Regions from separate parts of the Ruegeria jejuensis genome, predicted to be linked through region 1. Evidence: riboswitches for the same ligand, from Rfam matches in the RefSeq annotation. Region 1 holds a riboswitch; each other region holds the start of a gene.
The links. A riboswitch is a leader RNA that binds a small molecule or an ion and turns the genes downstream of it on or off. The one in region 1 is predicted to bind cobalamin.
Positions count from the first base shown of each region.

Region 2: another riboswitch for cobalamin. It lies ahead of AB1E34_RS16350 (DUF1636 family protein); the one in region 1 lies ahead of AB1E34_RS01850 (hypothetical protein).
Region 3: another riboswitch for cobalamin. It lies ahead of AB1E34_RS15675 (energy-coupling factor ABC transporter permease); the one in region 1 lies ahead of AB1E34_RS01850 (hypothetical protein).
Region 4: another riboswitch for cobalamin. It lies ahead of AB1E34_RS19295 (ABC transporter substrate-binding protein); the one in region 1 lies ahead of AB1E34_RS01850 (hypothetical protein).

Region 1 covers NZ_JBGRUO010000001.1:311,962-319,283, forward strand. Annotated here, with positions in the region: gene AB1E34_RS01845 (ankyrin repeat domain-containing protein) at 1-1,430, shown strand, start outside; gene AB1E34_RS01850 (hypothetical protein) at 1,435-1,752, opposite strand; cobalamin riboswitch at 1,923-2,128, opposite strand; gene AB1E34_RS01855 (response regulator transcription factor) at 2,272-2,973, opposite strand; gene AB1E34_RS01860 (PAS-domain containing protein) at 2,970-4,838, opposite strand; gene AB1E34_RS01865 (AMP-binding protein) at 5,079-7,049, shown strand; gene AB1E34_RS01870 (ABC transporter ATP-binding protein) at 7,131-7,322, shown strand, end outside.
Region 2 covers NZ_JBGRUO010000014.1:83,225-90,546, forward strand. Annotated here, with positions in the region: gene AB1E34_RS16325 (LacI family DNA-binding transcriptional regulator) at 166-1,191, shown strand; gene AB1E34_RS16330 (winged helix-turn-helix domain-containing protein) at 1,196-2,401, shown strand; gene AB1E34_RS16335 (FecCD family ABC transporter permease) at 2,439-3,443, opposite strand; gene AB1E34_RS16340 (ABC transporter substrate-binding protein) at 3,454-4,401, opposite strand; gene AB1E34_RS16345 (ABC transporter ATP-binding protein) at 4,414-5,202, opposite strand; gene AB1E34_RS16350 (DUF1636 family protein) at 5,199-5,555, opposite strand; cobalamin riboswitch at 5,658-5,864, opposite strand; gene rpmD (50S ribosomal protein L30) at 6,095-6,283, opposite strand; gene rpsE (30S ribosomal protein S5) at 6,296-6,871, opposite strand; gene rplR (50S ribosomal protein L18) at 6,987-7,322, opposite strand, start outside.
Region 3 covers NZ_JBGRUO010000013.1:92,224-99,545, forward strand. Annotated here, with positions in the region: gene AB1E34_RS15660 (thiamine pyrophosphate-binding protein) at 1-439, opposite strand, end outside; gene AB1E34_RS15665 (DUF302 domain-containing protein) at 508-981, opposite strand; gene cobF (precorrin-6A synthase (deacetylating)) at 1,063-1,806, opposite strand; gene AB1E34_RS15675 (energy-coupling factor ABC transporter permease) at 1,866-2,543, opposite strand; cobalamin riboswitch at 2,592-2,780, opposite strand; gene cobA (uroporphyrinogen-III C-methyltransferase) at 2,817-3,536, opposite strand; gene AB1E34_RS15685 (cobyrinic acid a,c-diamide synthase CobB) at 3,533-4,864, opposite strand; gene cobM (precorrin-4 C(11)-methyltransferase) at 4,857-5,651, opposite strand; gene AB1E34_RS15695 (cobalamin biosynthesis protein) at 5,648-6,031, opposite strand; gene cbiE (precorrin-6y C5,15-methyltransferase (decarboxylating) subunit CbiE) at 6,013-7,212, opposite strand; gene AB1E34_RS15705 (cobalt-precorrin-6A reductase) at 7,211-7,322, shown strand, end outside.
Region 4 covers NZ_JBGRUO010000019.1:60,980-68,301, reverse strand. Annotated here, with positions in the region: gene AB1E34_RS19315 (ABC transporter permease subunit) at 212-1,933, opposite strand; gene AB1E34_RS19310 (ABC transporter substrate-binding protein) at 1,930-3,387, opposite strand; gene AB1E34_RS19305 (ABC transporter ATP-binding protein) at 3,401-4,186, opposite strand; gene AB1E34_RS19300 (ATP-binding cassette domain-containing protein) at 4,183-4,980, opposite strand; cobalamin riboswitch at 5,313-5,512, shown strand; gene AB1E34_RS19295 (ABC transporter substrate-binding protein) at 5,655-6,671, shown strand; gene AB1E34_RS19290 (FecCD family ABC transporter permease) at 6,668-7,322, shown strand, end outside.

The DNA.
Region 1 (7,322 bases):
AGACGCCAACACTCCCCCATAGCGTGGCCTTGCACGTGATCGCCCGCGAGGCAGGGTATGAAAGCTGGCCCAAGATGAAGTTCAGCATCGAGACCGCAGACATGCAGCGAGAGGCGCGTGCTGAACAGCTCAAACTGGCGCTGTTTCAGGGGGCCGACTGGCGTGTGGCGCAATTGCTGACGCAAACGCCTGATCTGGCGGATGACGCCTTCGGCCTGCTTTGCGCGCTCTATCGGATTGATGCGGTCAGAGACTGGTTGAACCGAGATTCGAGCATCGTCCACCAAACCGTGCAAGGCCCCCGCAGACCGATCCTGCATCTGGCCTTTTCCAGACACATCCAATCCCACCCTGAGTTGGAACGCGACATGATCGCCGTGGCAAACGCGCTGCTTGCGGCGGGCGCGGACGTGAATGACGGCTACCCCTCGGAACCAGGCAGTCCACATCTGCTTTCGGCTCTATACGGGGCGATTGGCCATGCCGATAACATGGTCCTTGCCCAGTGGTTGCTGGATCACGGGGCCAATCCAAATGACGGGGAATCGCTCTATCACGCCACCGAACTGGGTCACCACAAAGGCCTGCAAATACTGCTGGCCGCCGGTGCCGACCCACGCGGAACCAACGCGTTGCTGCGCGCGCTGGACTTCAACGACCATGAGGCGGTGCGCCTGCTGCTGGACCATGGCGGGCAGGTCGAAGAGTTCAACGACGCGCCGGTTGGCGGAGAGGAACCCTGGGTCATGCCTGCCCTGCATCAGGCCGCGCGACGGATGTGTGACGGCCCGATGATAGAACTGCTGATGGCCGGTGGTGCCGATCCAAATAGGCTCTATAAAGGCTATTCTGCTTATGGGTTCGCGCGAGTTTATGGGAATGTACCGCTCGCCCGTGCGATTGAGGCTGCGGGCAACGTTCAGCGCCTCACCCCAGAAGAAGAATTGCTCGCGCAGGCGGCAGAGGGGCGGTTGCAGCCCGGCGCGCATCTGGACCCGACGAAGCTGCCTGAAGAATACCGCACCCTGATCCGCACCATTCTGCATCTGCCCGGTAAGCTGGAGCATGTGAAACGCCTTGTTGCGCTTGGGCTGAACCCTGAGGCACCGGATCGTGAAGGGCTCACCGCCTTGCAGGTCGCCGGATGGGAAGGGTTACCGGAGATGATGCACTATCTTTTGACGCTGTCCCCTGATCTGACCCATGTGAACGGTTATGGCGGCGGGCTAATCTCGACCATCCTGCACGGGGCTGAAAATAACCCGGAGCGCAAGCACCGGGACCACGCCGCCTGCGTGACGGCAGCGCTGGAAGCGGGCGCGCCACTGGGACGCAACCAGATCGAAGCCAGCAGCGATCCCGCACTGACTCAGATCATGGAAGACTGGGCCGCGTTACATCCCGATCAGGTCACAGTCACAGTGCCATAGCGGTTCACGCGGCGGCATGCGCCGGGTGCGCCTGCTCAATCTGGGGCAGGCGTACTTCGACCATGGCGCAGGGCGGCGTGATGCCCGGAGCGGGAAAACCTTGCCCCTCCGGGTCCATCATCGCATCCGCATAGAGGGCCATGACGTCCAGATCGGTGGTTTCCGCAACGCCCGCATACATCCGAATGCGCGCATGATTGGCCCGGTAGACAGCGCTGCAATCGTGCCCGCAATGGACAAGCTGCGCGTTGCCCTCGATCTCGAAATCCGCCGCCGTCACAGAACGGGTCGATGACATGGCGGTGGCCAGCCTGTCGACCATGCGCGCCAGTGCCGGACAGGGCTTTCCCGTTCTTAGACACTGCGTCGCCGCAAAAGTTTGGTTGTTCTTCGTCCAGATCACATCGCGCCCTCCGCGCTAGCGGAAAGGGGAGGTGGACGTCCGTGACCTTGTGCAGTCATCAGACCCGCACCGGACACCCCGCCCGCGTTCGAGTTTCAGTTCCGATGGCAGGTCTCCTGACTTGCGGGTCATCGCTTTGCCGTCCTTCCCGGCCGTTTGGCCAGTGGTCTTTCGGCATCGCTCTCCGCTTACAGTTGCGGGGGCAGTCGCGGATTTGGCCCATGCGAGGCCGCACCGCGTTCCCTTTTCATCCCAACCACAGATGTGGTGTGAGAACCATCACACAACCGCTAGCCCTTGCTACCTGAGTCTGTCAAGCGACTCTCGCAGCCACACAAGCTTCATGCGGCCATAGCCGCGCGCGACATTTTAAGCCGAACCTTTGCGTCGGCACGAACGCAGCCCTCAATAACGACTTTGTTGCCCGATTTGACCCTATTAGAGCCACTCGACATCGCCTAAAAAGATATATCCCGCGCCATAGATCGTCTTGATCAGCCGGGGATTCTTTGGGTCTTCACACAGCTTGGTGCGCAGCCGGGATATGCGCACATCCATAGCGCGGTCAAAGCTCTCACCCGCCGCACCGCCCAACGTCTCCTGCATCTGAGCGCGGCTGATCAGCCGTTTGGGGCTTTCCAGAAACAGCCGCAACACCTCGCCCTCGGCATGGGAAAACGGCGTTTCGCAGCCATCGCTGTCCTCCAGCAGATAACGGTCAAAATGCGCGGTCCAGCCGTTGAAATGCGCCGTCTCGCCTGCGGGCGCGGGCGTCTTCGGGCCACGCAGACGCGCGCGCACCCGTGCCACAACCTCGGCCGGATCGAAGGGTTTGGTGATGTAGTCATCCGCGCCCAGTTCCAACCCGGTAACCCGGTCCTGCACCTGTGCCCGGCCCGAGATGATGATGACCGCCGCACCCTGTTCCAGTGCCAGCCGATGGACCAATGCCAATCCATCAGTGTCGGGCAGCGACAGATCGACCAAGCACAGATCCGGCGTCACCCGTTTCAGCGAGGCTTCGAATTCGCGGGCGCGGGCAAAGCACTGGGTGCGAAACCCCGCCTCTTCCAGCGCCTCAGTCAGGATCTGGCGGATCGCGGGTTCATCATCGAGGATGGTCACCAATGCGTCGGTCACGTCCGGGCCTCTTTGTGGATCAGTGCCGACAATTGATCGGTTCCGAACGGTTTGCGCAAGACCGGCGCGCGCGCGATCGCGTCGCGGTAAAGCGGGTCGGAGGCAGGCAGCGAGGTCATCAGAATGCAGGGCAGATCGGTGGGTAGCCGCGTCATCAGATCCAACCCCGTCGCATCACCTTCAAGCCGGATATCGGACAGAACCACCGAAATGTCGCCGATATCAGCCGCCAGCGCGCAGGCCTCATCCGCCGAGGTCGCCTCAATCACCGAATGGCCCAGTTCGACCAGCATGTCACGGAACCCTGCGCGCAGGTCTTCGTTATCCTCGACCAGCAGGGCCAATCCGCCTTTCTTATCGGGGGCAAGGCGATAAGGCAGGCGTACCACAACGCTGGCGCCCGCCGGCGTGTTCGACAGTTGCAGATCGCCACCTGCAAGTTTGACTGTGTCATAAACCATCGGCAGGCCAAGTCCGGACCCCTCGCCGCCCTTGGTGGTAAAAAACGGGTTCAATGCCCTATTTAGAGCCTTTTCAGAGAAGCCGGGCCCGGTATCCGTGACCGCCAGTTCCAGCCAGGTTTGCCCGATGCAATGGGCACTGACAGTGATCTGGCCCGTGGCCCCGCAGGCATCGCGGGCGTTCAGAACGAGGTTGAGCAGCGCATCCTGCACCATGCCGGGATCGAGCATCAGGTGTAGGCCTCTGGTGTGATCCAGCACCGACAGCCCCACGCCGCGCGGCAGCGACGGCGTTGCCAGCAATTTGAGGTCCTGCAGGATGCCTCCCATATCCACCGCCTCGGGCCGTAACGTGCGGGTTCCGGTCATGTCGGCAAGCCTGTTCAGCAGCCGCCCACCCCGGCGAGCGGCGGTCTGGGTGGCCGCCACAAGCTCGGCGGCCTCAGGCGGCAGGCTCATCTTTTCCAGCTTGCCCTGCATCCCGAGGATGATGGTGAGCAGGTTCGAGAAATCATGCGCCAACCCGCTGGTCATCTGCGCGGCCAGCGCGCGCCGCCGTGACTGCTGCAGCGCGACGCGGGCCTGGGTTTCTTCGGTGATATCCATCGACAGAATAAAGACGCCACCGCTCTGATCAGAGGTAAAAGCGACCCTAATGCGGCGGGAATCGTGGTCTTCGGTAAACTCGAACACTGTATTCTCACCACCATAGGCGGCGGTCAGATAGGGCTCGATCCGCGCGTAGGCGGTGCGGCCAAGAGCGTCAGAGATATGCAGACCGAGGATGTCCGACGGACGCCCCGGCATCACCGCGCTCAGTCGCCGGTTCGAATAGGTGTAGTGGCCGTCTGCATCCACATGAGCGATATGTGCGGGCATCATCTCGGTCGTCAGGCGGGTGCGCGCCTCGATCTCGGTCAATTGCCGCTTGGTTTCTTCCAGCGCCTTGTTACTGGCGGCCAATTGCCTGTTGGTCGCGGACAGCTCTTCGGCATGAGCTATCAATTGATCCGAGAGTTCCTCGGACCGCGATTGCAGCAGTTCCTCCACCCGCTTGGTTCGGGTGATGTCAGTATAGACCGCCACCCAGCCGCCCTGCGGCAGCGGCGATCCCTCGATCGAGATCACCTGCCCGTTTGGCCGCTCGCGTTCCAGATAATGCGGCTCGAAGGCAAGCGCCTGATCGACGCGATCCTTGACCAGATCTTCAATGTCATGGGTTGTGCCATATTCGCCCTTCGCGGCAATGAACCGGATCGTGTCGGCAAAGCTCGCACCCGACGTAACCAGATCATCAGGCAGGTCGAACATTTCCTGAAAGCGCCGGTTCGACAGCACCAATCGCAACTCGCTGTCATAGATCGACAGCGCCTGTGCGATCAGGTTCAAGCCGGCTGTTGTCATGCGTTTCGCGCGCTGGTCGCTCTGGTCCAAGGGCCACCTCCCGGCCAAAGACCTAGCACCGGATCGCCCCGCGGCACAGGGGCATTTGGACGCTGAGATGCGCTGTTACAATTCGTAAGATTTGGGAAAACATCAGGAAAAAGTTGACCGCAAGATTTTGCGACGTTCCTAATAGGGGCAGAATCGCACCAAGCGATCTTTCCGGTCGATGCAAATGACCGGATTGGGAGGAGAAGAATTTTGGCTACCACGCAGTCGGGTGCCGAAGGGTTGCAATCCCTTCCGGCGCTGCTTGAACGCAATGCAACGGCTTTCGCGGATGCGCCGGCCTATCGCGAAAAGGAACTCGGCATCTGGCAATGCTGGAGCTGGGCCGAAACCCAAAAAGAAATCGAGGCTCTGGCGCTGGGCCTGATCAATCTGGGCGTGCGAGAGGGCGACTTCATCGCCATTATCGGGCGCAACCGTCCTTACCTGTACTGGTCGATGGTGGCTGCGCAATCTGTTGGCGCGGTTCCGGTGCCGCTCTATCAGGACGCGGTGGCTGAAGAGATGGCCTACGTGCTGAGCCATTGCGGCGCACGTTTTGTGATCGCCAGCGATCAGGAGCAGGCCGACAAGGTCATCGAGATCCAGGATCAGCTGCATCAGTTCGAACATCTGATCTATCTCGACGCGCGAGGGATGCGGAAGTATGACCACCACCAATTGCACCAGTTCAGCCATGTGCAGGATCAGGGACGTGCTGCCTATGACGAATGGATCACCGACCTGAACGAACGTCGGGGCAAGCTGACCTATGACAGCACCTGCGTGATGCTCTATACGTCGGGGACCACCGGCAAGCCCAAGGGCGTGGTGCTGTCGAACCGCAACGTGATCGAAAGCGCCAAGAACGTCTCGGAATTCGATGGGCTGACCAGCAAAGAGGACATCCTGTCATACCTGCCGATGGCCTGGGTCGGCGATTTCATCTTCTCCATCGGGCAGGCTTATTGGTGCGGTTTCTGCGTAAACTGCCCTGAAAGCGCCGATACGATGATCACCGATCTGCGCGAAATCGGCCCGACCTATTTCTTCGCCCCACCCCGCGTGTTCGAGACACAGCTGACCAGCGTGATGATCCGGATGGAGGATGCGGGCACCCTTAAAAAGCGCATGTTCCACCACTTCATGTCCCACGCCAAAAAGGTTGGTGGGCTGATTCTGGACGGCAAGCCGGTCGGGCTGGCGGATCGCCTGAAATATGCCATCGGCAACGCATTGGTCTATGGTCCGCTAAAGGACACGCTTGGGCTGGGACGGGTGCGCGTGGGCTATACGGCGGGCGAGGCGATCGGGCCCGAAATTTTCGAGTTCTACCGCTCGCTGGGCATCAATCTGAAACAGCTCTATGGCCAGACCGAGGCCACCGTGTTCATCACCGTACAGCCTGATGGCGAGGTCCGGGCCGATACTGTGGGCGTGCCTGCACCGGATGTGGAGATTCGCATCGATGACAGCGGCGAAATCTTCTATCGCTCGCCCGGTGTTTTTGTTGAGTATTACAACAACCCCGACTCCACCGCCTCGACCAAGGATGCCGAGGGCTGGGTGGCCACCGGAGACGCGGGGTTCATCGAAGAGGATTCCGGCCATCTGCGGATCATCGACCGCGCCAAGGATGTGGGCAAAATGGCCGATGGCGCGATGTTCGCGCCAAAATATGTTGAGAACAAGCTCAAGTTCTATCCCGACATTCTAGAGGCGGTGCTGTTCGGCAATGGCCGTGACCGTTGTGTCGCTTTTATCAACATCGATCTGACCGCGGTCGGGAATTGGGCCGAACGCAACAACATCGCCTATGCCTCCTATCAGGAACTTGCGGGCCATCCCCGCGTGTTAGAGACGATTCAGGAGCATGTAGAGACTGTGAACCGCTCGGTTGCCGAAGATCCGATGCTGTCGGGCTGCCAGGTGCATCGCTTTGTGGTGCTGCATAAGGAACTCGATGCCGATGACGGCGAAATGACCCGCACACGCAAGGTCCGCCGCCGGATCGTGGAGGAGAAATTCGCCGATATCATCGCCGCGCTTTATGACGGGTCCAACAATGTCTCAACGGTGACGGAAGTGACCTATGAAGATGGCCGCAAGGGATCGATCAGTGCAACGCTGAACATCCGCGACGCGGCGGTGGTGCCAATTGCACAGCAGATGGCCGCTGAATGATGGGATGTCGTTCGCCGCTCGGCCTTCGGCCATCGCCCCGCCCGCCATCCCGTATTGATTTGAACAGCGAAGGATCGGCTCATGCTTGATGCCTCGGACGGATACATCACCGAAGATGGCCGCAAGATCGGTGGCGTGGTGATGGAGATGAAGAATATCACGCTGCGCTTTGGCGGTGTGGTTGCGATCAAGGATATCTCGTTTGACATTCGCGAGGGTGAGATTCGCGCCATTATTGGCCCCAACGGGGCTGGCAAATCCTCGATGCTGAAC
Region 2 (7,322 bases), on a different contig from region 1:
CCGCAGCAGAACGGGATACAGTGTTCAAAGCTCAGCCATCAGGGATAGCGACAATCTGATGACGGATTTTTATGCCACGGCTTCGCATTAGGTTGGCGCGGTGGTTGAACAGGCCGTTCCGTTCGCGCTAGCATCAGCGCGAACAAGCAAGCACAGGATCACACCGTGGCCGCAGATACCGCCCGTCCCCTCACTCTCCGCGATGTGTCCGAGGCATCCGGCGTATCTGAAATGACCGTCAGCCGCGTGCTGCGCAATCGCGGCGACGTATCAGACGCCACCCGCGCCCGGGTTCTGGCGGCAGCCAAAGAGCTGGGCTATGTCCCCAACAAGATCGCGGGTTCTCTTGCATCAAGCCGGGTCAACTTGGTGGCGGTCATCATCCCGTCGCTCTCGAACATGGTGTTTCCCGAGGTTCTGACCGGCGTCAATCAGGTGTTGGAAGATACCGAGTTGCAGCCGGTCGTTGGCGTCACTGACTACCTGCCGGAGAAAGAGGAAAAGGTCCTTTATGAGATGCTCTCATGGCGGCCTTCGGGGGTGATCATTGCCGGGCTGGAACATACTGAAGCCGCGCGTGCGATGCTGGATGCGGCAGGCATTCCGGTGGTTGAGATCATGGATACCGATGGCAAGCCGGTGGATGCGATGGTCGGCATTTCTCACCGCCGTGCCGGGCGCGAGATGGCCAAGGCGATCCTGAAGGCGGGCTATGAACATATCGGCTTCATGGGCACGAAGATGCCGCTGGATCACCGAGCGCGAAAGCGCTTTGAGGGGTTCACAGAGGTCCTGGCCAAGAACGGGGTCGAGATCGAGGATCGCGATTTCTATTCCGGCGGTTCGGCGCTGGCCAAAGGGCGCGAGATGACGCAGGCCATGCTGGAACGCTCACCCGATCTGGATTTTCTCTATTATTCCAACGATATGATCGGGGCTGGCGGTTTGCTTTATCTGCTCGAACAGGGCGTCGATATTCCGGGTCAGATCGGCCTGGCCGGGTTCAACGATGTGGAGCTGCTGCAGGGACTGCCACGACAGTTGGCGACAATGGATGCCTGCCGGCTGGAGATTGGGCGCGCGGCGGCGCAGATCATCTCGGCACGGCTGGAAGATCCCGAGCAAGAGATCGAGTCGCGGATCACCCTGACCCCCAAGATCAGCTATGGCGACACGCTCAAACGGCGCTGAGGCGATAGCAGTGCGCCGCTTGGACAACCGCACCGCGCGGCATGTGTTTCTGGACCGTCACGGCTTGGCCGAAACACCCGCTGGCCCCGGCAAGGGCGCGGATCTGAACGCTCTGATCCAGCGGCTGGGCTTTGTGCAGGTGGACAGCATCAACACGGTCGCCCGTGCCCATGACATGATTCTTTATGCCCGCCGCCCGGCCTACCGCCCGGCGCATCTCAAGCGGCTTTATGAGCGCGACCGGCAATTGTTCGAACACTGGACCCATGATGCGGCGATCATTCCGATGGAGTTCTATCCGCAGTGGCATCTGAAGTTTCGCCGCGACGCCGAAGCGTTGAAATCCCGCTGGCAGGCCGCGCGGCGCGACGGCTATGAGCAGCAGTTCCAGGAGGTTCTGTCCCATATCCGCGATCATGGACCGGCCTGCTCCTCTGATGTGGGCAAGGATGAGCGCAAGGGCTCGGGCGGCTGGTGGGACTGGCACCCATCTAAGACGGCGCTGGAGTATCTCTGGCGATCAGGCGTGTTGACGGTGATCGGGCGCGACGGGTTCCGAAAACGCTATGACCTGACCGAGCGGGTGATCGAGACACATCTCTACCCCGGCGCGATGGAGTGCGACGAATCCGCCACCGTTGACTGGCTATGCAATGCGGCGCTGGACCGGCTGGGCTTTGCCACCTCGGGTGAGTTGGCCGCGTTCTGGGACATCGCGACACCGGCGGAAGCAAAAGCCTGGTGCGCCCGGGCAGAGCAGGCCGGAGACATCGAGACGGTCGAAATCGAATGCGCGGATGGCGCGCTACGGCGTGTCTTTGCGCGGCCCGGGACGGGGGTGAGCGCGCCCGATGCACTGTCGGGACGGATGCGCGTCCTGTCCCCGTTCGACCCGGCCCTGCGCGACCGCAAACGGTGCGAGCGGCTGTTCGGGTTTCACTACCGGATCGAAGTCTTCGTGCCCGCCGCCAAACGCAAATACGGCTACTATGTCTTTCCGCTGCTGGAAGGCAACCGGCTGGTCGGGCGGCTCGATATGAAGGCCGCCCGCGAGCGCGGCACACTTGAGGTGCGCGCCCTCTGGCCGGAAAGCGGCATCCGCTGGACCAAAGGCCGGATGCGCAGGCTTGAAGCCGAGCTGGACCGCGTGTGTCGCTTCACTGATCTGGACCGCGTGGTCTTTCACGACAATTGGTTGCGAGAGAGTTAGGCGGCGATCCTGGCCTTTCTCAGAGTGCTCGCATCCGTTATCTCCGGGTTCTCGCCGTTCTGAACAGCAACAGGAAAACGAAAACCGAACCGATTGAGGTGGTGACGATCCCGACAGGCAATTCCTGTGGTGCCAACAGCAGCCTGCTGAGGATATCCGAACCGGTCAGCAATGCCGCGCCCACCAGCGCAGCCGTTGGCAATAGCTGGCTGTGCAGCGGTCCGGCGATCCCGCGCGCAATATGGGGGACCATCAGGCCCACAAAACCGATGACACCAGCGACCGAGACAAATACAGCCGTGGCAAGGGCGGCAGCGAAAAACATGCTGAATCTCAGCCCCTGCACCGGCACGCCCAGGGTCGAAGCGGTCAGGTCTCCGGTCAGCAACGCATCCAGCCAGCGGCTTCGGTACAGTGAATAGCTGAGGATCAGCAATAGCCCGGCGCAGACGAGCGGGAAGGTTTCCCACCGGGCCAGACCCAATCCGCCCAGCATCCAGAAAATGACTGAATGCGCCGCCCGACTGTCGCCCGCGAAAATCAGGTAATTGGTGATGGCCGAGAACAGGAAGGACACGGCAAGCCCGGCAAGGATTAGCTTTTCCGGCGCGCTGGTCCGCAACCCGTGAACCAGTGCCAGAACGATGCCCGATGCAACAAGCCCACCGCAAAAGGCAGCCAATGGCAAGGTCCAAAACCCCAGAACATCTCCGGTCACGGTGATGACAAACACCGCCCCGGCGGCGGCCCCCGAAGACAGGCCAAACAGGAACGGGTCAGCCAAATCATTGCGCGTCGTGGTTTGCAGGACCACGCCGACGATCCCCAGACCGGCCCCAATGACCGCAGCAAACAGGGCGCGGGGCAGTCGCAGGTCGAAGACGATCCGATGCATCGCGGACATCTCGCCCTCGGCCAGCCCGGTTCCCAGCAGAACCGCCCCAACGGTGTCGGACAGAGGGATAGTTGTGGTGCCATAGATGGTTGAAACCAGCAAAAGGGCGGCCAGAACGACCGCCCCCAGCAGAAGTGTCAGGCCCATCCGGCCCATGTCAGTTGAGGACCGGATGCATGGCCTGCGCCATTTTCGAGATCGCGTCGATATTCGCGGGTCCCGGTGTCAACTCTTCATAGCGCAACCCGATCCAACGTTCATTCTTCACCGCATCGGTTTGCGACATTACAGGGTGTTCCTGCAGGAACTTGAACGTATCTGCCGCACCATTGCCGGTCTGATAATCCAGCAGCACCAGAAACTCCGGATTTGCCGCTGCGACCGCTTCCCAGGAACTCCGACCCCAGCTTGTGTCCATGTCGTGGGTGACATTCTCTCCCCCTGCTGCGGCGATCATCGCATTCGGGATGGCAAACTTGCCCGCCGTAAAGGGTGCGTCCGCCGGGCCATCCAGCAGAAATACACGGGGCTTTGGCAGATCAGCCGTTTGTGTCTGGATTGCTGTCAGGTCCTCTTTCCAGCCGGAGACCAGAGCCTCGGCCTTGTCCTCGACATGCATGACCTTGCCCAGTCTCAGGACATCATCAAACAGAAGGTCCATGCTGGCCTCTGGGCGGTCCTTGTCCAGATGGACACAGCTTTCCGTCAGGATCATGGTCTTGATGCCGAATGGCTTCAGCGTATCCGGCGTCACATCGCCGCCCGGCTTCATGCCATAATACCAGCCCGCGAAGAACAGGTCGGGTTCAACGGCAACCAGATTCTCAACCGTCGGGTATTTCGGCGCAAGCTCCGGGATATCGCCGCGCAGCGTGTTAAATTCCGGGCTGGTCTTGTACCACCCGGTGATCCCGGTCAGCCCGACGATCTTGTCCTGCAACCCCAGCGCAAAGGCCATGTCGGTCATGTTCATGTCATGTACGACCAACCGCTCGGGCTGGGTTTCAAACACCAGAGGTTCACCGCAATTGTCGACGGTGACCTCGTGGGCAGACGCGCCGCTTGCCATGGCTGCGGCCAGCACCACGGACCAGATATGTTTCATCGGGAAATACTCCTAGGATTGGGTTGAAACAGCTGTTTTCCGGATATCCAGCGCCGGGATCACGCGGCCTTCATGATGAAAACACAGGTAATCGACGCCAAAGGTTTCGCGCACATGCTGAGGGGTCAGTACATCGCTCACCGCGCCAAAACCGGTCAGTCGGGTGGATTTCATCAGCGCGACATGGGTGGCGAATTCCGGGATCATCACCAGATCATGGACGATCATCACCACGGTGATGCCCAACTCGGCAACCAGCGACAGCATCCGCCCCTTGGCGTCGGGATCTAGATGGTTGGTCGGCTCATCCAGAAACAGCAGCGACGGGTTTTGTGCCAGGGCACGGGCGATGTGTGCGCGCTGACGCTCCCCGCCTGAGAGCTGAACCATACGCTTCCCGGCCAGCGCGCCGAGTCCCGTCATGTCCAGAATACGGGTTAGTTCGCTGGCATGTTCTTCGGTCGAGCGATCCGCCCGGATCGGAATCTGCCCCAGCGCGACGTAATCCCGCAGCGTCAGGCGACCGTCCGGTAGTTCTTGCTGGCTGACCACTGCGATCATCCGGGCACGGTCTTTGGCTGAAAGCTCTTTCAGTCTGCGCCCTTTGATCCACACATCCCCAAAGGCCAGCCCTTCGGCGCCACAGAGCATGTTCAGCAAGGTGGTCTTGCCGGCTCCGTTTGGACCCGCAATCGCAAGAATGGCGCCTTCGTGCAATTCGAAAGATACGCCCTGCAGCAGAGCCTCACCATTCAACGCGTGGTATTCCAGATCCTTGGCGATCAGAAAGGCGGTTGTCATGACGGCGCCTCCTGTGCAATCCGGGGCATCCGCGACAGGGTTTTGGTCAAGAGCGGGCGCGGGCGATCGGTGGCGTTGGTCCAGCCATCCGGGCTTTGACGGTATTGCTCGGCAAATTGCGCCAGCGCGTCGATGTCTTGCGCGGTCTGGATGTCGCCAAACAGGTACTGCGCCTTGTTGTTGGCCTGGAACCCGACCGTCGCCGGGCGATCGCAGCCAGCCATACAGTCGATAGCGCGGATCGCAAAACCCTTTGGCAGCCTGTTCGCCAACATGTCCCGCATGGAGCCGACCGACGGGCCACCCTTGCAGGTCTCGCAGATCAGAAGGAAGTGGTCAGCTGTGTCCGGCATTGCCCGCTCCGCTTGTGCCCAAGCGCAGACGGAAGGTGCCGGTCATGTACACACGTTGCAAACGTGCCATCAAAGCCTCCTTCCAGGACGCCCCGCCCCGGGTTGGTTGAACATGTGATGGCAGGTCTCCTGACTTGCGGGTCATTGCTCGGCCATCCTTCCCGGCCATATGACCAGTGGCTGATTGGCTTTGCTCACCACTTACAGTTGCGGGGGCAGTCACGGACTTGGCACTACTTGGTGGACCTCACCGTATTCCCTTTTAATCCCTTGGGTGCACCATAGGGAACCATCTGGGGACTGAGTGCCCGAGGCCACGAGATGTGTCAATACGCGCTAAACATTTCGACATCTCGAATTGCTCGTGTGGAAAGACAGCTGACGTGTGCTCGGTCCCGGCCCTGCTGGATCGGATTTGGGAGTGATATGTCAGAAAATCGTCCTAAAAAATCAAACCCCTGCCGAGAGAAACTCGGCAGGGGTTCGTTTTATGCCCCAAGGGCGTTCCTGTATTGCTAGACGGGGGTTAACCCCACCTATCAATCGCGTTCTTCGATGATCTCAACCAGATGCGGGATCTTGTTGACCATACCACGGACCGAAGGAGTATCCTCCAGTTCGCGGGTCTTGTGCATCTTGTTCAGGCCCAGGCCAACCAGTGTTGCGCGCTGGTCTGCGGGGCGGCGGATCGGGGAACCGATCTGCTTGACGACGATGGTTTTTGCCATGTTTCCGTCTCCTTACGCTTCAGCGGCTTCAGAGGCAGCAGCCGGTGCTTCGTCCCGCTTGGGCAGGATGTCGGCAACCTTCTTGCCACGACGCTGCGCAACCGAACGGGGGCTCTGCTCTTTCTGCAGGCCGTCCATGGTGGCGCGGATCATGTTATAGGGGTTCTGCGAGCCAACCGACTTGGACACAACGTCCTTGACGCCCAGCATCTCGAACACGGCACGCATCGGACCACCGGCGATGATACCAGTACCTTCAGGCGCGGTCCGCATGACCACTTTACCGGCGCCGTGACGGCCTTCGATATCGTGGTGCAGGGTGCGACCCTCGCGCAGTTGCACGCGGATCATCTGGCGCTTGGCCTGCTCGGTTGCCTTGCGGATGGCCTCGGGCACTTCTTTTGCTTTACCCTTGCCAAAGCCGACACGGCCTTTCTGATCGCCGACAACCACCAGAGCGGCGAAGCCAAAGCGCTTACCACCTTTTACGGTTTTCGACACACGGTTGATCGCAACCAGGCGATCTGCAAATTCCGGAGTTTCGTCGCGGTCACGACCACGGCCCCGGCGATTATCACGTTCTGCCATTTTGGCATCCCTTTCATAAGTGGTGCTAGCGGCACCGTTTGTTCAATCCAAGTGAGCCCCGACTGTCGCCGAGGCCCCCGGATCATCGGGGCGATTCGAAAACCGCCCGCAAGTCTTAGATCTTCAGACCACCTTCACGCGCAGCATCGGCCAGAGCCTTCACCTTGCCGTGGAACAGGAAGCCGCCACGATCGAAATAGGCCTCTTCGACGCCTGCCTTCTTGGCACGCTCGGCGATGGCCGCGCCCACTTTGGTGGCCGCTTCGACGTTGTTCTTGCCGACCAGACCCAGGTCTTTTTCCAGGGTCGAGGCCGAGGCCAGGGTCACGCCACGTACGTCGTCGATCAACTGAACAGAGATGTTCTTGTTCGACCGGTGCACGGACAGACGCGGGCGACCCGCGTTGACCTTGCGAAGTTTGTTCCGAACGCGCAGGCGGCGCTTCAGAAA
Region 3 (7,322 bases), on a different contig from region 1:
ACACCGCCTTGTCGGCCACGGTATCGGCGCCTTTGGCGGTCATCCGGAACGTGCCCTTGGTGATCGGGCGGAACACCTCCTGGTGGTCCATCACCTGATGAGTGTAGGTCAGCGCCTCATCGGCATCGACGCAGCCGGTCAGCACGATCATCGGCACCCGGTCCTGCTGCGCGTTGGCGACCACGTTGATCCCATTCATCGCGCCTGGCCCCAGTGTGGCAAGCAGGATGGCAGGCGCGCCGTCTCGGTGATGTACCGCCTCGCCCATGAAGCCCGCCGCATTCTCGTGCTTGGCCAGATGGAAGGTGATCCCGGCCTTTTCCAGCGCATCGACCAGCGTCAGCACTTCGCCCCCCGGCATCCCAAACGCGTGGCGGCATCCCGCCTCGTAAAGCCTGCGGGCCAGAAGGTCAGCGGCGCGAATGGTCTGGTTCTGCATCGAGGGGTCTCCGAACAAACTTTGAGCGGAGATTGCGCGTTGCGCGCCCGGAGGCAAGTGGAATCACGTCACTGTGACGTCGCAGCAGACTTGGCGATGGTGTCAAAGCGGCCATCCAGCTCTTGTCCGATGGCCTGCAATTCGCTGCCACCCTCTGCATAGGGAGCAAAGACAAAGGACGGTGTTTTGTAGGACAGCGTGGCCGTCCCGTCCGCATTTTCGGTCACATAGAGCCGGATCGGCGCTTCGATCATCGCCGCGGTCGAGGTGTTCAGGACGCGCACCGCAAAATCGTTATTGAAGACCCCAATGACGCGATTTCCGGGTATGGTGATGCCGCGCGACGCTGCCGCCTTGGTTGGCCCGGCCTGGGTCACGACGATCAGCCCGTTCTCTTTCACCGCAGCTTTTACATCATCGACAAGCTGGTCGTAGGATTTGCCGGTCGGCAGCACCGCCCATCCCTCGCGCGCAGCCATATCTTTTGCATGAGCTATGGTGGCTGCCCCCAGCGCGACAACAAGACAAGCGATTCTGAGCATGGCATTCTCCCGATCTGTCTCGCCTTGATGCCATGTTACGGGGGCGGGCGGAATCACAATTCCGTGGATCGGACCTCCGGCTCAGCCCGTGCGCTTGCGCAGCAGATAGATATCCATGATCCAGCTATGCTCGGCGCGGGCTGCGGCGCGGGTGTCGATGATCTGCCGGGACACCTCATGCAGCGGGCCATGGATCAGAATCTGTTCCTGCATCCCGACAAACGCGCCCCACCAGATGTCATAGCGGTCGGGATCGAGTGATTGAAACGAGCATTCACCGTCCAGCATGACGGCGACAGAGGTGACCGGATCGGGCCAACCCTCGTCGCGGATGCGGCGTCCGGTTGTGACGATATAGGGCGCGCCCAACTCGTTGATCGGGATTGCGTGGGCGGCGGTCAGCGCCTGAATGGCGGTGATGCCGGGAATGACCCGGATTGCCGGTTTCGGGTCCAGCCGATCCGCGATGCGCAGCGAACTGTCATAGAGCGAGGGATCCCCCCAGATCAGCAGAGCGACGCGCTTTGCGTCCTTGTGGCGCGCGATGGCCTCCTGCCAGCGCCGCGCGATGGCGTCATGCCATTCCTCGACCCCTTGCAGATAACCGTCATCCGCCCGACGTTTGGGGATGTCGAAATGGGCCAGCGGCGGCGGTGTGGCGCTTAGATCATTGATGATCTGCTCGCGCAGCCCAGCCAGATCCTCTTTGCCGCTTCCTTTGCGCGGGATCAGGATCAGATCCGCGTCACAGATCGCGCGCGCGCCCTCGCGGGTCACGTGATCCGGGTTGCCAGTGCCGATGCCGATCAGGAAAAGCTCTTGCATAACAGACAATGGCTCCGGCCTGTGTCGAGCCGGAGCCATCCTTTGCAGATTAGATTGGATCAGGCCGCGTGATAGAGGCGCGGGGTCACCAGGCCGGAACCCTTCATACCCTTCAGCGACTTGGCACCGGCCAGAACCGCAAGGTCAAAGACCGGCTCGATCAGCACGACCAGCATATAGGCCAGACCAAAGCTGCCAACGGCGGCCATGTTCTCGGCGCCGAATCCCTGACCGTAGAAGGCCCAGAAGGCGACCCAGGCGATCACGCCGCCCTGATAGGCTGCCGAGAGCTTCAGAACATCCGTGTAGCCCAGATCGACATAGGCGACGTTCTTCGGCAGCGCGCGCTTGGCCAGCGCATGGATACCAAAGAGCGGCACCAGCAATGTGGTAATGTTCACGAAATACATCGGCACGTCGCTAGGCGCGAAGAGCAGGCCCTGAATGGCCAGGCCAGCGGCCAGACCAACCGCAGCGGGCGCGACGCCCAGAATCAGCAGCAATGTGGTGCCCAGAATGAAGTGGACCTCAGAGATACCGACCGGGAAATGCGGCAGCACCTCGAAGAAGATAAAGACGCTCAGCGTGGCGGCGATGGAGCGCGCAATGAACGAGGTCGCGGCGCGTTCTTTCAGATCGTCTGCGATCAGTTTCAGAGAATACCCAGCGGCAGCGGCTGCTGTACCGTAGGCGAAAATCATTTTTGCGCCATGCACGACGCCCGGTTCGATATGCATTTACTGTCTCCTTCCCGCCATCCCCGGCGGATACGCGTGCCGGTTGTCCGGCTGTTTCCAATCACGGCAGGTTTCCTGACTCACGGATCGTCACAAGCGAGGGCCTTCCCGGCGATATGCCAGTGGCGATTGCCACGCTTGCTTCCCGATTACAGTTGCGGGGGCAGTCGGGGATTTGCACCCCATTCCCTTTTCCCCGGGCCTTGCGGCCCGAGCACCGTAACCGCACTCTTGTCTTGCCAGCCCCAATTGCGTCAACCCCAAAAGCGGCATTCATTCGTCGGCGAGCGGCCCATAAAGGATTAACGCTGGCGCGGTGCCGATTTCAGCGGCGAGTTTTTCCGATAACGCCCCCATCGTCGTCCGATGCAGCGCCTGATCCGGGGTCGAGACGGATTCAGCCAGCAATGCAGGCGTGTCCAGTGGCAGGCCGTTCGCGTGCAGCGCTTCGACCAGTAGCGGAAAGGTACGCTTGCCCATGAAAATCACCGTGGTGGCCATCGGGTCGGCCAGTGCGGATAGATTCAGATCTTCGGGCAGCTTGCCGCTCACATCATGGCCGGTGACGAATTGGACCCGCCGGGCGGTCAAACGCCGGGTCAACGGGATGCCCGCCGCTGCCGCTGCCGCGCAGGCGGATGGAATGCCGGGGATGATTTCGTATCCGATCCCGGCCTCGCGCAGGGCCACCAGCTCTTCCTCCAAGCGTCCGAACATGCCGCCATCGCCGGATTTCAGTCGCACGACGCGGGCGCCGGTCTGCGCATACTCCACCAGCAGGCGGCTCACATGGTCCTGTTTGGGCGAGGGGCGACCGGCCCGCTTGCCCACCCCCACCAGATCGGCCTCCTCGCGCGCATGGCTCAGGATCGGGCCGCTGCTTAGGTCGTCGAACAGAACCGCGTCGGCCTGTTGCAGCCGGTCCACCGCCTTGAGGGTCAGCAGCTCGGGGTCACCGGGGCCGGAACCGACAAAAGACACAAACCCGCTCATGAGCGCGCCTCGGCGATCAGGTGAAAGAATGTGCCCGTCACATTGCCGCGCAGCGACCCGGTTTGCGGGCCTTCCACACCTTCGGCATCGACCACGCGGGCCAGCGGCGCATCGGGCTGTTCGACAATCGAGGAATAGTGGAACTCATGCCCGCGTAAGACGGCTCCGGCTTCAAAACCGGGCATTGGCGCGGTCAGAGTGGCCTTGCGGTAGCCAAGATTGAACTTGCGCTTCTCATAAGAGGTCACCAGCCCGAGCAACCCCGCCATCTCGTGTCGGTTGCCCTCCTTGTCGATCAGCGCCTCACCCAATGCCATGTAGCCCCCGCACTCGCCGTGTACCGGTTTGGTTTCGGCATGTCTGCGCAGGCCGGTCAGATAGATCTGCGCCCCCGCAAGCCTGCCCGCATGCAGTTCCGGGTAGCCGCCGGGCAACCAGACCAGATCGGCATCTGTTGCCGGGGCCTCGTCACCCAACGGCGAGAATGGCAGAATCTCCGCCCCTGCCGCACGCCATCCTTCCAGCAGATGCGGGTAGGTGAAGGAAAACGCAGCATCGCGGGCCAAGGCGATCCGTTGCGCCGGAGGACGCGGCAGCGCGGCTGACGATGGCCCCTTGGGGCTTGAGGAAGACGCGGCCCCCTTGATCGCCTCCAGATCGACATGTTCGCGCAAAAACGCCGCATAGCCCGCGATGGCGCTTTCCAGGTCGGGATGCTCCACTGCCTGGATCAGACCCAGATGCCGTTCGGGCAGCGTCAGGTCGCCCCGGCGCGGCAGCACGCCCAGAACCGGCAGGCCCGCGCGCTCCATGCCCAGCCGCGTCAGACGTTCGTGGCGCGGGCTGGCGCAGCGGTTCAGGATCACACCGGCAAAGGGCAGGTCCGGGTTATACATCCGAAATCCCAGCGCCGTGGCCGCCGCCGATTGCGCCTGACCGCCCACATCCAGCACCAGCACAACCGGCCAGCCCATACGCAACGCGGTCTCGGCGCTGGTGCCGTGGCCGGTCTCTCCGGGCTTTGCCACCCCGTCGAACAACCCCATGGAGCCTTCGGCCACCACTATGTCGGCCCCCGCCACCTGCGCCGCGATGCCGCCCAGCAGCGTCTCGTCCATTGCCCATGTATCGAGGTTTAAAGACGCGCGTTTCGCCGCCGCCAGATGAAAGGCCGGGTCGATATAATCCGGCCCGCTCTTGAACGGCTGCACTGCCAGACCGTCTTCGGCCAGCGCCCTGAGCAGTCCCAGCATCACCGTGGTCTTGCCGGTCCCCGATGAGGGCGCCGAGATCAGCAGGCCGGGAGGGTTTGTCATCGCCTCAGTCATCCCCGTGGCTCCAGCTGGACCACGGGCTTTCGGCGCTTTGCGGTCGGTAGCGGCGGTCATAGGTCTTGGAGTAAAGGCAGCTTTCGTCAAAGCCTTCGCCTGCCAAAGCCGGGCCGACCAGAATGAGCGCGGTGCGTGAGATACTGTCGTCCAGCGCCGCCTTGAGGGTACCCAGCGTGGCGCGGATGATCCGCTCATCGGGCCAGCTAGCGCGGTAGACCACCGCCACCGGGCAATCCGCGCCATAAGCGGGGGTCAGATCCGCTATCACCGTGTCGAGATTGCCGATCGACAGGTGAATGGCCAGCGTCGCCCCGGTGCGGGCGAAGTTTTCCAGCGTCTCGCCCTCGGGCATGGACGAGGCGCGCCCCGGCGTGCGGGTCAGCACCACCGATTGCGCCAGGCCGGGCAGCGTCAGCTCGGTTCCCAAAGCAGCGGCGGCGGCAGCAAAGGATGGTACACCGGGAGTGACGCTGACGGGAATGCCCATCTCTTTCAGCCGCCTGATCTGTTCACCCATGGCAGACCAGACCGACAAGTCCCCGGAATGCAATCGCGCCACATCCTTGCCCTCGGCATGGGCGGTGGCGATCTCGCCCATGATCTGATCCAGATCCATCGGCGCGGTGTTGATGATCTTTGCGCCCTCGGGGCAATGGCCCAGAATCTCTTCCGGCACCAGTGAACCGGCATAAAGGCAGACCGGGCAGGCGGCGATGATATCGCGCCCGCGCAGGGTCAGCAGGTCTGCGGCGCCCGGTCCGGCGCCGATGAAATGAACGGTCATGTCTGTCCTCCGATGGCGACCGCGCAGGTGGCGAGGCGGTCGGTCGAGATATATCTGGGGGCGATCAGGCGCGCATCCGGCCCGGCAGCGGCAAGTGCTGCGGCCTCGGCCACGCTGCCGGTGCCGCGTTCGGTCGCGCTGCGTTGGGACTGGGTGAGTGTTCTGGCCGCGCTCAAGACGGCGGCCTCAACGCGCAGAACGGGTACATGCAATTCCGCGGCCAAAGTTCTCAGGGCAGGGTGCGCCGCCTTGTCGTCGGCCGTGGCCAGCGCGGTGACAAAGTGATCTCGCGCTGCGCGTCGATAGACATCATGCAGGCTTTCCGCTGTCGCGACAGAGGCAAATCCGAACCCGGCCACGATCATAGTGTCACACTCCATTGCACCACCGGATAGGCTGCTTTCCAGCCCCGGCGCGGCCCGAGGGGACCTGCCTGCGCCAATTCGATCCGCAGCAGGTCGCCGCCCAGCTTTTCGTGCCAAAGGGCCAGCAGCGCCTCGCTTTCCAGCGTCACCGCATTGGCGACCAGCCGTGTGCCGCTTGGCAGATAGGCTTTGAGCCATTCCAGCAAGGCCTTGCTCAGCCCACCGCCGATAAAGACGATATCGGGCATGGGTAATCCGGCCAGCGCCCCTGGCGCTTCGCCCTGCACCACATTCAACCGGTCGACCCCCAGAGCGTCAGCGTTGCGGCGGATGCGCTCTGCTCTCTCCGCGCGGGGCTCGATCGTGGTTGCGGTCAGGCTGTCATGGCTCAGCAGCCATTCGATCCCGATCGACCCACTGCCGCCGCCGATATCCCACAGATGTTCCCCCGGTTTCGGAGCCAGCGCCGACAGGGTAAGTGCCCGGATCGGGCGTTTGGTGATCTGCCCGTCGCTTTCAAAGACCTCATCCGGCAGCCCGCTCGCTTTGGGGAGAGTGCCGCCATCACCGCGTATCTCAAGGCCAACGCAAACCGGGTGCTGGACGTCGTCAAAAGACAGGGCTTCAGCCGTTGTCGAGCGATGGCGTTCTCGCGGCCCACCAAGCGCCTCCAGCACATGGAGGTGACTGTCGCCGAACCCCATCTCGCTTAGCCAATCTGCAAGGGTCTGAACCGCTGCGCCATCCCGCATCAGGACCAGCATCCGCACACCCGGCGACAGGTGCGGGCGCAAGCGGGTGAGCGGGGCGGCATGCAGACCCAGCGTCAGCACCTGTTCCAGCGGCCAGGCGAGGCGGGCGGCTGCCAGCGAGAGGCTCGATTGTCCGGGCAGGGCGGTCCATTCGCTCGGCTCGAAGTGCCGCGCGATCACGCTTCCCGCGCCGAACCAGAACGGATCGCCCGAGGCCAGCACCACAACGCGCTTGCCCCGCAGATTTTCGAGCAGTGGCAAACCGTCCGAAAACGGCACCGGCCATTCCACCCGTTCCGCCGCGCTTTCGGGGACCAGGGACAGGTGGCGGGGCGGGCCCATCACCACCTCGGCGCTGTCGAGAATTTGGCGGCTTGCGGGGGGCAGGCCATCCGGTCCATCTTCGCCCAAACCGATGACGGTCAGCCACGGATGCTCAGCCATGCCGCACCCCGCGAACCCCAACATTCTGATCCTGGGCGGCACAACCGAGGCCAATGCGCTGGCCCGCGCGCTTGTCGCGCGGGGCTTGAACGCGACCTATTCTTATGCGG
Region 4 (7,322 bases), on a different contig from region 1:
TGCCGGGGCAAAGCGCCGTTCTGGACGCACGGGTGCAGCAACGCGCCCAAGAGATTCGGGTTGTGTCCTAACGTAAATCGGCAAGCCGTCACTTCTCGGCCCAGCGGGTTCGTGCCGGGGTAAGCCTCTGAGTGTGTCTCATTTGACCTGCGCTGAGCAGCCAGGTGGCTGCTCTGGGCTGGCTTCATTGCTGCTTGCGACTAAGCCACTGTTAGCGCCGCACCAGTGCGGCCAGTGACACGCCCAGCACCGACATCAGCGCCAATGAGGCTGCGGGGGCCAGCACCGCCAGGGGCGCGCGTTCCATGTAAGGCAGCGCGTCAGCCAGGATCAGGCCCCATTCCGGTGACGGCGGCGGCGAGCCGAGCCCGAGAAAGCCAAGCGCCGCCAGGGCAAGCGCGTTTCCCGGCAGGCGCAGCATGGCGTGGCGCATTACGGGGCCAAACACCGCAGGCAGGATTGAACGCGGAATGAGGCGCAGACGTGTGACACCCAGTATAGGTGCGATGCGGACATGGGGCTGGGATCGCGCCTCTGAAACCAGCGCGGCGGTGTGCGCCGCAAGGGGCGCCCAGGCGACCGCACACACGGCGATCAGCGCGCCGATCAGGCTTGGCCCGATTGCGGCCACAACAATCAGGGCAGCAATGGTCGGCGGCGTGGCTTTGGTGACCTCGATCAAGCCGATGGCCAGACGGGGCATCAACCCCATAGCCAGTCCGATGATCAGCGAGACCAGCGTCACGACCAGTGCCATTCCGATGGTCGCGACCGCGCCATGTGCAATACGTGCGAGCACATCCCGACCAAGGCCATCAGCTCCCAGCGGCAAAGACAGGCTTGGGGGTTGCAATCGAATGTATAGTGATGTGAACGGGTCGCGCGGCAGACCCAGAACGATCATCAAAAGAAGGATAAGCACAACCGCGCAAGGCACCAGCCAGAGCCGACGATCCCGCGTTGGTTGTTCGAGTTCGGGCACCGGCAGCGCACCTATGCCAAGCGCGCGACCCAGCAGGGCGACCCGGATCAGGTTGGCGATCACTCCGATCAGCAGCGCATTGACCAGCAGGATCAGGATTCCGGCCTGGAGCGCCGGAAGGTCCTGCGCCGAGGCCGCCCCAAGAACTGCCCGACCAAGGCCAGGGATCGAGAAGACCTGTTCAACGGCGATGGCACCACCTGTCATCGCCACGATAACCATGCCAATCTGCGGCATCAGCGCAGGCAGGCTGCGACGCATAACAGCCCGCGCGATTTTACCGCGCGAAAACCCCGCCATGGCCCATGTCGCGATCCAACGCTCCTGGAATGTCGCGGAAATCGCATTTGAAATAAGCCGTCCCAGATACCCGCCCGCCGGCAGGCCCAGAGCAAAGGCCGGCAACACGACATGCACCACATCACCCCAACCATAGGGGGGAAACCAGCCAAGCCAGACCGAGAACATAACCAGCAGCAAAGCCGACAGCAGGAACTCGGGCAGTGCGGTCAGCGTCGCTGCGACGATGCCGGATGTCCGGGTATCACGCCCGTGCAAACCGCGCCGCATCGTGGGCCAGCAGACCAAAAAGGCAATCGCGCTGGCAACCGTAAAGGCCGCCGCCATCAGGATCAATGACACACCGAAGGCATTGAGCATGTCCGACAGAACGGGGGCGCCGGAAATCCACGAGGTCCCCAGATCGCCATGCAAGAGCCCCGCAGCCCAGGCCTTGAGGTGCTCAACCGGCCCGAGCGCCAGTCCAAGCCGCTCACGAATGGCCGCCAGCGCTTCGGGCGTCGGGTTCTGCTCGCCCATCCGCGCCCGCAGAATGCTGAGCGCGGGATCTTTGTTCGAGATCCAGGGCAGCAAGGCCACCAGAACCATCACACCAACCAATGTCACCCCGCGCGAAAGCGCGGGGGTCAGACGATCCAGCGTTTGGATCATTTGGTCAGCGTGGTGTGTTCCGTGATCAGCCTGCGCTCGCGCGGGTCGCGTTGCGCTCCGGACACGTTAGCGGCCTCACCTTGAATGATGCGCCCATGCAGCATCGGAACGGCTGCACCACTTGCCAGAATGGCGGCCTCAGCGGCGATGATGGCCTCGCGGCGCTCCACACCGGGCTCGATTGCGGCTGCGGCCTCAAGGGCGGCGTCGACTGCCGGGTCGCAAAGCTGCGAGATGTTGAACGAGCCTTCGCACCCGAAATCACTGACCATGTAGGACACCGGATCACCGCTATCGAGCACGGTGGCACGTGACAGAATAATGAGGTCGAAATTACCAGCCAGCATGTCGGCCTCGATATTGGCGTATTCGCGGACATCCTGAGTGACGTCGAAACCCGCCTCGCCCAGCATTTGGGCGACCAGTACGGCGACTTCGGGCAATTCGGCCCGGTCAGTATAGGTGCCAAGCGTGATCTTGGTGCCTTCAGGGGCCTTGGCTTGGACGTGATCGATCGGCGTTCGCAAGGGGTTCGCCCAGGGTAGCGCCGGGCCGAACAGACCGCGCGCGACGTCGGCCCGCCCTTCATAAACGGTCCGGACGATAGCGTCGCGGTCAATCGCATCACGTACCGCGCTGCGCAGGGCGGGATCGGTCAGCGGGCCCTTCTTGGAGTTCACGTAGAGCGTATTGGTGCGCGGCATCGGGACTTCGTGAATCAGAGCCGGGTCGATCAGCGCAGCCTGGCTGACCGGAACGGTTTCGACCACCTGCGCGGTACCGGTGCGCAACGCGGCCCCTCGCGCGGTGCCATCGCCTACATAGTCGGCATCGATGCCCGCTAGCTTGGCACGCTCACCCCAATAGTCGTCGAACCGATCCAGATGCGCGCTCGTCACGCCGTTGATTTCCGTCAGAACAAACGGGCCGGTCCCTGCTCCGGTCGGTGTCACGACACCTTTTTCGCCATAGGCTTTTTCAGCCAGAATCGCGAGCTGCGGGCTGGAGAGACGATTGGGTACCAAAGGATCGACGGCCTCGGTGCGAACGATCACGGCATTGCCATCGACCTCAACCGCCATCTCGACCCCATCAAGAATGCGCGGCTTGGGCGCGGCCTGCGTTGCCGCCAACAACGCGGCTGCGACCTGCTCCGGGGTCAGATCGGTGCCATCGTGAAACTTGACGCCGGACCTGATCACAAACCGCCACGTATGATCGTCAATTCGGCTCCATTCGGTTGCCAGCAAGGGCTGCGGTTCACCGTCGGCGTTCAGGCGGATCAGTGTTTCCGCAGTGGACCAGCGGGACAACTTGAAGGCGTCGTCGGATAACGGGCTCAACCCCGAGCGCGGCGGTTGCAGCATTGCGACACCGATGCGCGGGTCTTCGGCATGCGCAGCGCCTGCGAGGCTCAGGCCGACGAGCGCGGCGCTTAGAAGGGTAGATTTCATTGGGGGTCCTTTCTTATGCCGCGGCGATCATCGGCGGTGCGGCGTTTAACAATTCTTGCGTATGCGGGTGGTGCGGGTCGCGCAGCAGGTCGCGGGTGGGTCGATCTTCGACTATGCGGCCCTCTTGCATGACCAGTATCCGCTGGCACAGTTCAGCCAAAATGGAGATGTCATGTGACACCATAAGGAAGCCTGTGCCTTGATCTGTGGAAAGGTCTTTCAGCACGCGCGCCACCTGGGCGCGGATGGTCATATCCAGCCCACTGACCGGCTCGTCCGCCAGCAGGAATACAGGGCGCATCGCAATGGCACGGGCAATCGCTACGCGTTGCGCCTGCCCGCCAGACAACTCGCCCGGTCGGCGCGAAAGGAAACGGTGATCCAGGCCAATGCTGGCGAGCGCCTGTTTTGCGAGTTGTTCGGGGTTCCGGTCGATATGCAGGCGCAGCAACGGTTCGGTCACGAGTTGTAAGACCGTCATGCGCGGCTCCAGCGATCCCGCCGGATCCTGCGGAATATACTGCACCATGCGCCGATACCAGCGCAGCGACGCGACTGAACCTGGCAGGACGGCGCGCCCGTCACAAAAGATCTGCCCGGCCTGCGGGGCTTCAAGCGCAAGAAGGCATCGCAGCAGGCTGGACTTTCCAGAGCCGGACACGCCAACCAGACCGACTCGGTCGCCTGCGTCGAGATCGAAGGAGACTTCGTGCAGCGCGGGCGCCGGCGGTGTCTTACGCCAAAACCCGCGCGGCGCCGGATACGCAAGCGACAGGTTACCTATCGACAGGAAGGTCATCCGTACAACCTCTCGCAGGCGATGCCGCAGTTTCTGGCTGAGGCGATCAACTCACGCGTATGCGCGTGCTGAGGATCGGTCACGAGCCGTTGCATCGGTGCGTCCTCGACGATGCGCCCTGCCTCGATGACAAGGGCGCGGTCACATAGATGCGCGGCTGCGTGAAGGTCATGGGTAATCAGCAACAGGCCCGGCCCGCCGGGGGCTTGGGTGACGTCGCGCAAAAGCCTCAGGATCTGAGCCTGCGTCACCACATCCAGCGCCGAGGTGGGTTCGTCCCCGATGATTGTCTGAGCCTTGCAGGCGACGGCCATCGCAATACAAACCCGCTGTCGCTGACCGCCCGACAATTCGGGAGAACACCGCCGCGCGATCTGCTCAGGCTCGGGCATGCCGACCCGCGCCAGAAGGTCGATGCTTGCTCGGCGCGCGTCCGCGGCACCCAAACCTGATTTTCGCAGCGGTTGTTCAAGCTGATAACCGATGGTTGTCAACGGGTTGAGCGCCGCCTGCGTATCCTGCATCACCATCGCCGGCCGTGCTGATGCGGGCCGCGAGAGGGCCGGCGTGCGGGTGACATCAACACCGCCAACGTCGATCCGCCCGGTGATCTCGGCCTGCGGCGGAAGCAGGCCCAGAGCGGCCCGTGCCGTCATGGACTTGCCGGATCCGGATTGGCCCAGCAGGGCAACCCGCTGACCCGGTTCAAGCACAAGATCGATACCGTTCAGGATCGATTGCCCATTCAGAGAAACCGTTAATCGGTCAATGGACAGGCAAGGGGAAAGCGCCACGATTTCACACAGAATCTGGTTCAGATTTACCTGTGATAGTATAACGTATCAGCAAGCTCAAGTGGCAGAATCGCTGGTAATTGACCCTCTGATGCGATCTTGGGTTTGATGTATCTTGTGCTTATTGGCGCTGCCCGGGCCGTAAGACCTAAGCCGACAAGAAGCGGTTTAGGCCTTGCCAAGTTGCATAGCTGACGATCCGCCGATACTTGTCGCTCAACAAGGGCCCAAAAGCTTCGTTGCGGCGTGCCAAAAGGGGCAGCGTTGCGCTAGCAGAATTGACGACTGACCATCTTTGGATGATTTCGAATCTTGACGATACAGCCCTGAGATGTCATGCGCGGTTTGTCGGTGTCCATTCGGACCTAACAGGGAATTCGCCATATGGGTCAGACCCATATGAACCGAAACTGCCCCCGCAACTGTAGGCGGTGAGCCAGCTCTGAACATACCACTGGGCCAAACGGTCTGGGAAGGTCAGGGCCAGCTAAGATCCGTCAGTCAGGAGACCTGCCGACGTAAACCTGAACCACCGGGCGGGGTTGCTCGGGAAAGGATCGTGATGCGACTGACACCTTTGTGCCGTGCATGGATTAGTGCACTTGCCTGCCCGGTTGCTGGCCTTTTTCTTTCTGTTTTCAAACCCCGGCATCGGATTTACCGGAGCCAAGACAATGACATCCAAATTCATCACCCTGACCGCGCTGGCCGCTGTGCTGAGCGCACCGGCCTTTGCGGATAAGACCAGCTATCCGCTGACCATTGAGAATTGCGGCCACACGCTGACCTTCGACAAGGCACCCGACAGCACCGTGACCATCGGGCAGTCCACGACCGAAATCCTGTATCTGCTGGGCCAGCAGGACAAACTCTCGGGCACCTCGGTCTGGTTCAACCCGGTCCTGCCCGAGTTCAAAGAGATCAACGACAAGATCGAACGTCTGGCCGATAATGATCCCAGCTTTGAAAGCGTCGTTGGCAAGAAACCCCAACTGGTCACAGTCATGTATGAATGGCATGTGGGAGCCGAAGGGATCGTCGCCACGCGCGAGATGTTTCACGATGTGAACGTGCCCACCTATGTGATGCCCACCGATTGCGCGGCCAAGGATAACTCGGTTGGGGTCGATGGCACACGGTCGGAACTGTTCTCGACCCAGCAATTGTACACCAGCATCGAACAGCTTGCCGAAATCTATGATGCTCAGGATGCGGGTGCCGCGCTGGTAGACGATCTGAAAACCCGCGAGGAACAGGCCATCGCCAAGGCCGCAGGCCTGAACCTGCCAGAGGGGTCCTCGGCGCTGTTCTGGTTCTCGTCGGCGGATATGGAGTCAGACCCTTATGTCGCCGGTCAGCAGGGCGTTCCTGCTTACATGATGGACAAGCTGGGTGTCGATAATGTGGTTACCTCGGGCGAGGAATGGCCGCTTGTGGGCTGGGAAACCATCGCCAAGGCTGATCCGACCTTCATTGTGATTGCCGAAATGGACCGCCGCCGTTTCCCGGCGGACGACGTCGAGAAAAAGCGCGCATTCCTTATGAGCGACCCGGTCGCCAAGGAAATGACCGCCGTCAAGGAAGGCCGGATCATCACCATCGACGCCCATGCCATGAGCCCGACCGTCCGCGCCATCTATGCATTGGAGCAGATCGCGGATGAACTGCCTGCTTTTGGTCTGACCCAATGACGGCAATTGATCGGCCACTTGCGCGCCGGTCGCTGTGGCACTGGGGGCTGGTCGTGCCCCCGGTGCTTCTGGCCGCGCTGTTGTTCGGGGCCGCTTTGGGGGAAACCAGTATTCCACCCGGCGTGGTACTGAAGGTGCTGGCCAACAAACTGTTTGATGCGGGCTATCCCGTCGACAAGATCGACGAGGGCATCATCTGGAATTACCGCATGTCGCGCGCGGTTGTGGCCGCCTGCTGCGGCGCGGGGCTGGCCCTGTCCGGCGTGATCTTGCAGGCGCTGCTGCGCAATGCGCTGGCCGATCCCTATCTTCTGGGCATCTCGGCGGGGGCCTCAACCGGAGCCGTCGCCGTCACCGTGCTGGGGCTGGGCGGCGGGCTGATCTCGCTGTCTGCAGGCGCGTTCATGGGTTCCCTGCTGGCCTTCGCTTTTGTCGCGCTGCTCGCCCATGCTGCGGGCGGCGGTGTCGGCCTGCGCGCGGCGGGGGTCATCGTTTTGGCCGGGATCGCCGGGTCGCAAATGTTCAACGCATTGACCGCCTTTCTGATCACCAAATCCGCCAATGCGGAACAGGCCCGCGCCATCATGTTCTGGTTGCTGGGCAATATGTCCGGTGTGCGCTGGCCTGACGTTGCCAGCGCGCTGCCCGCTG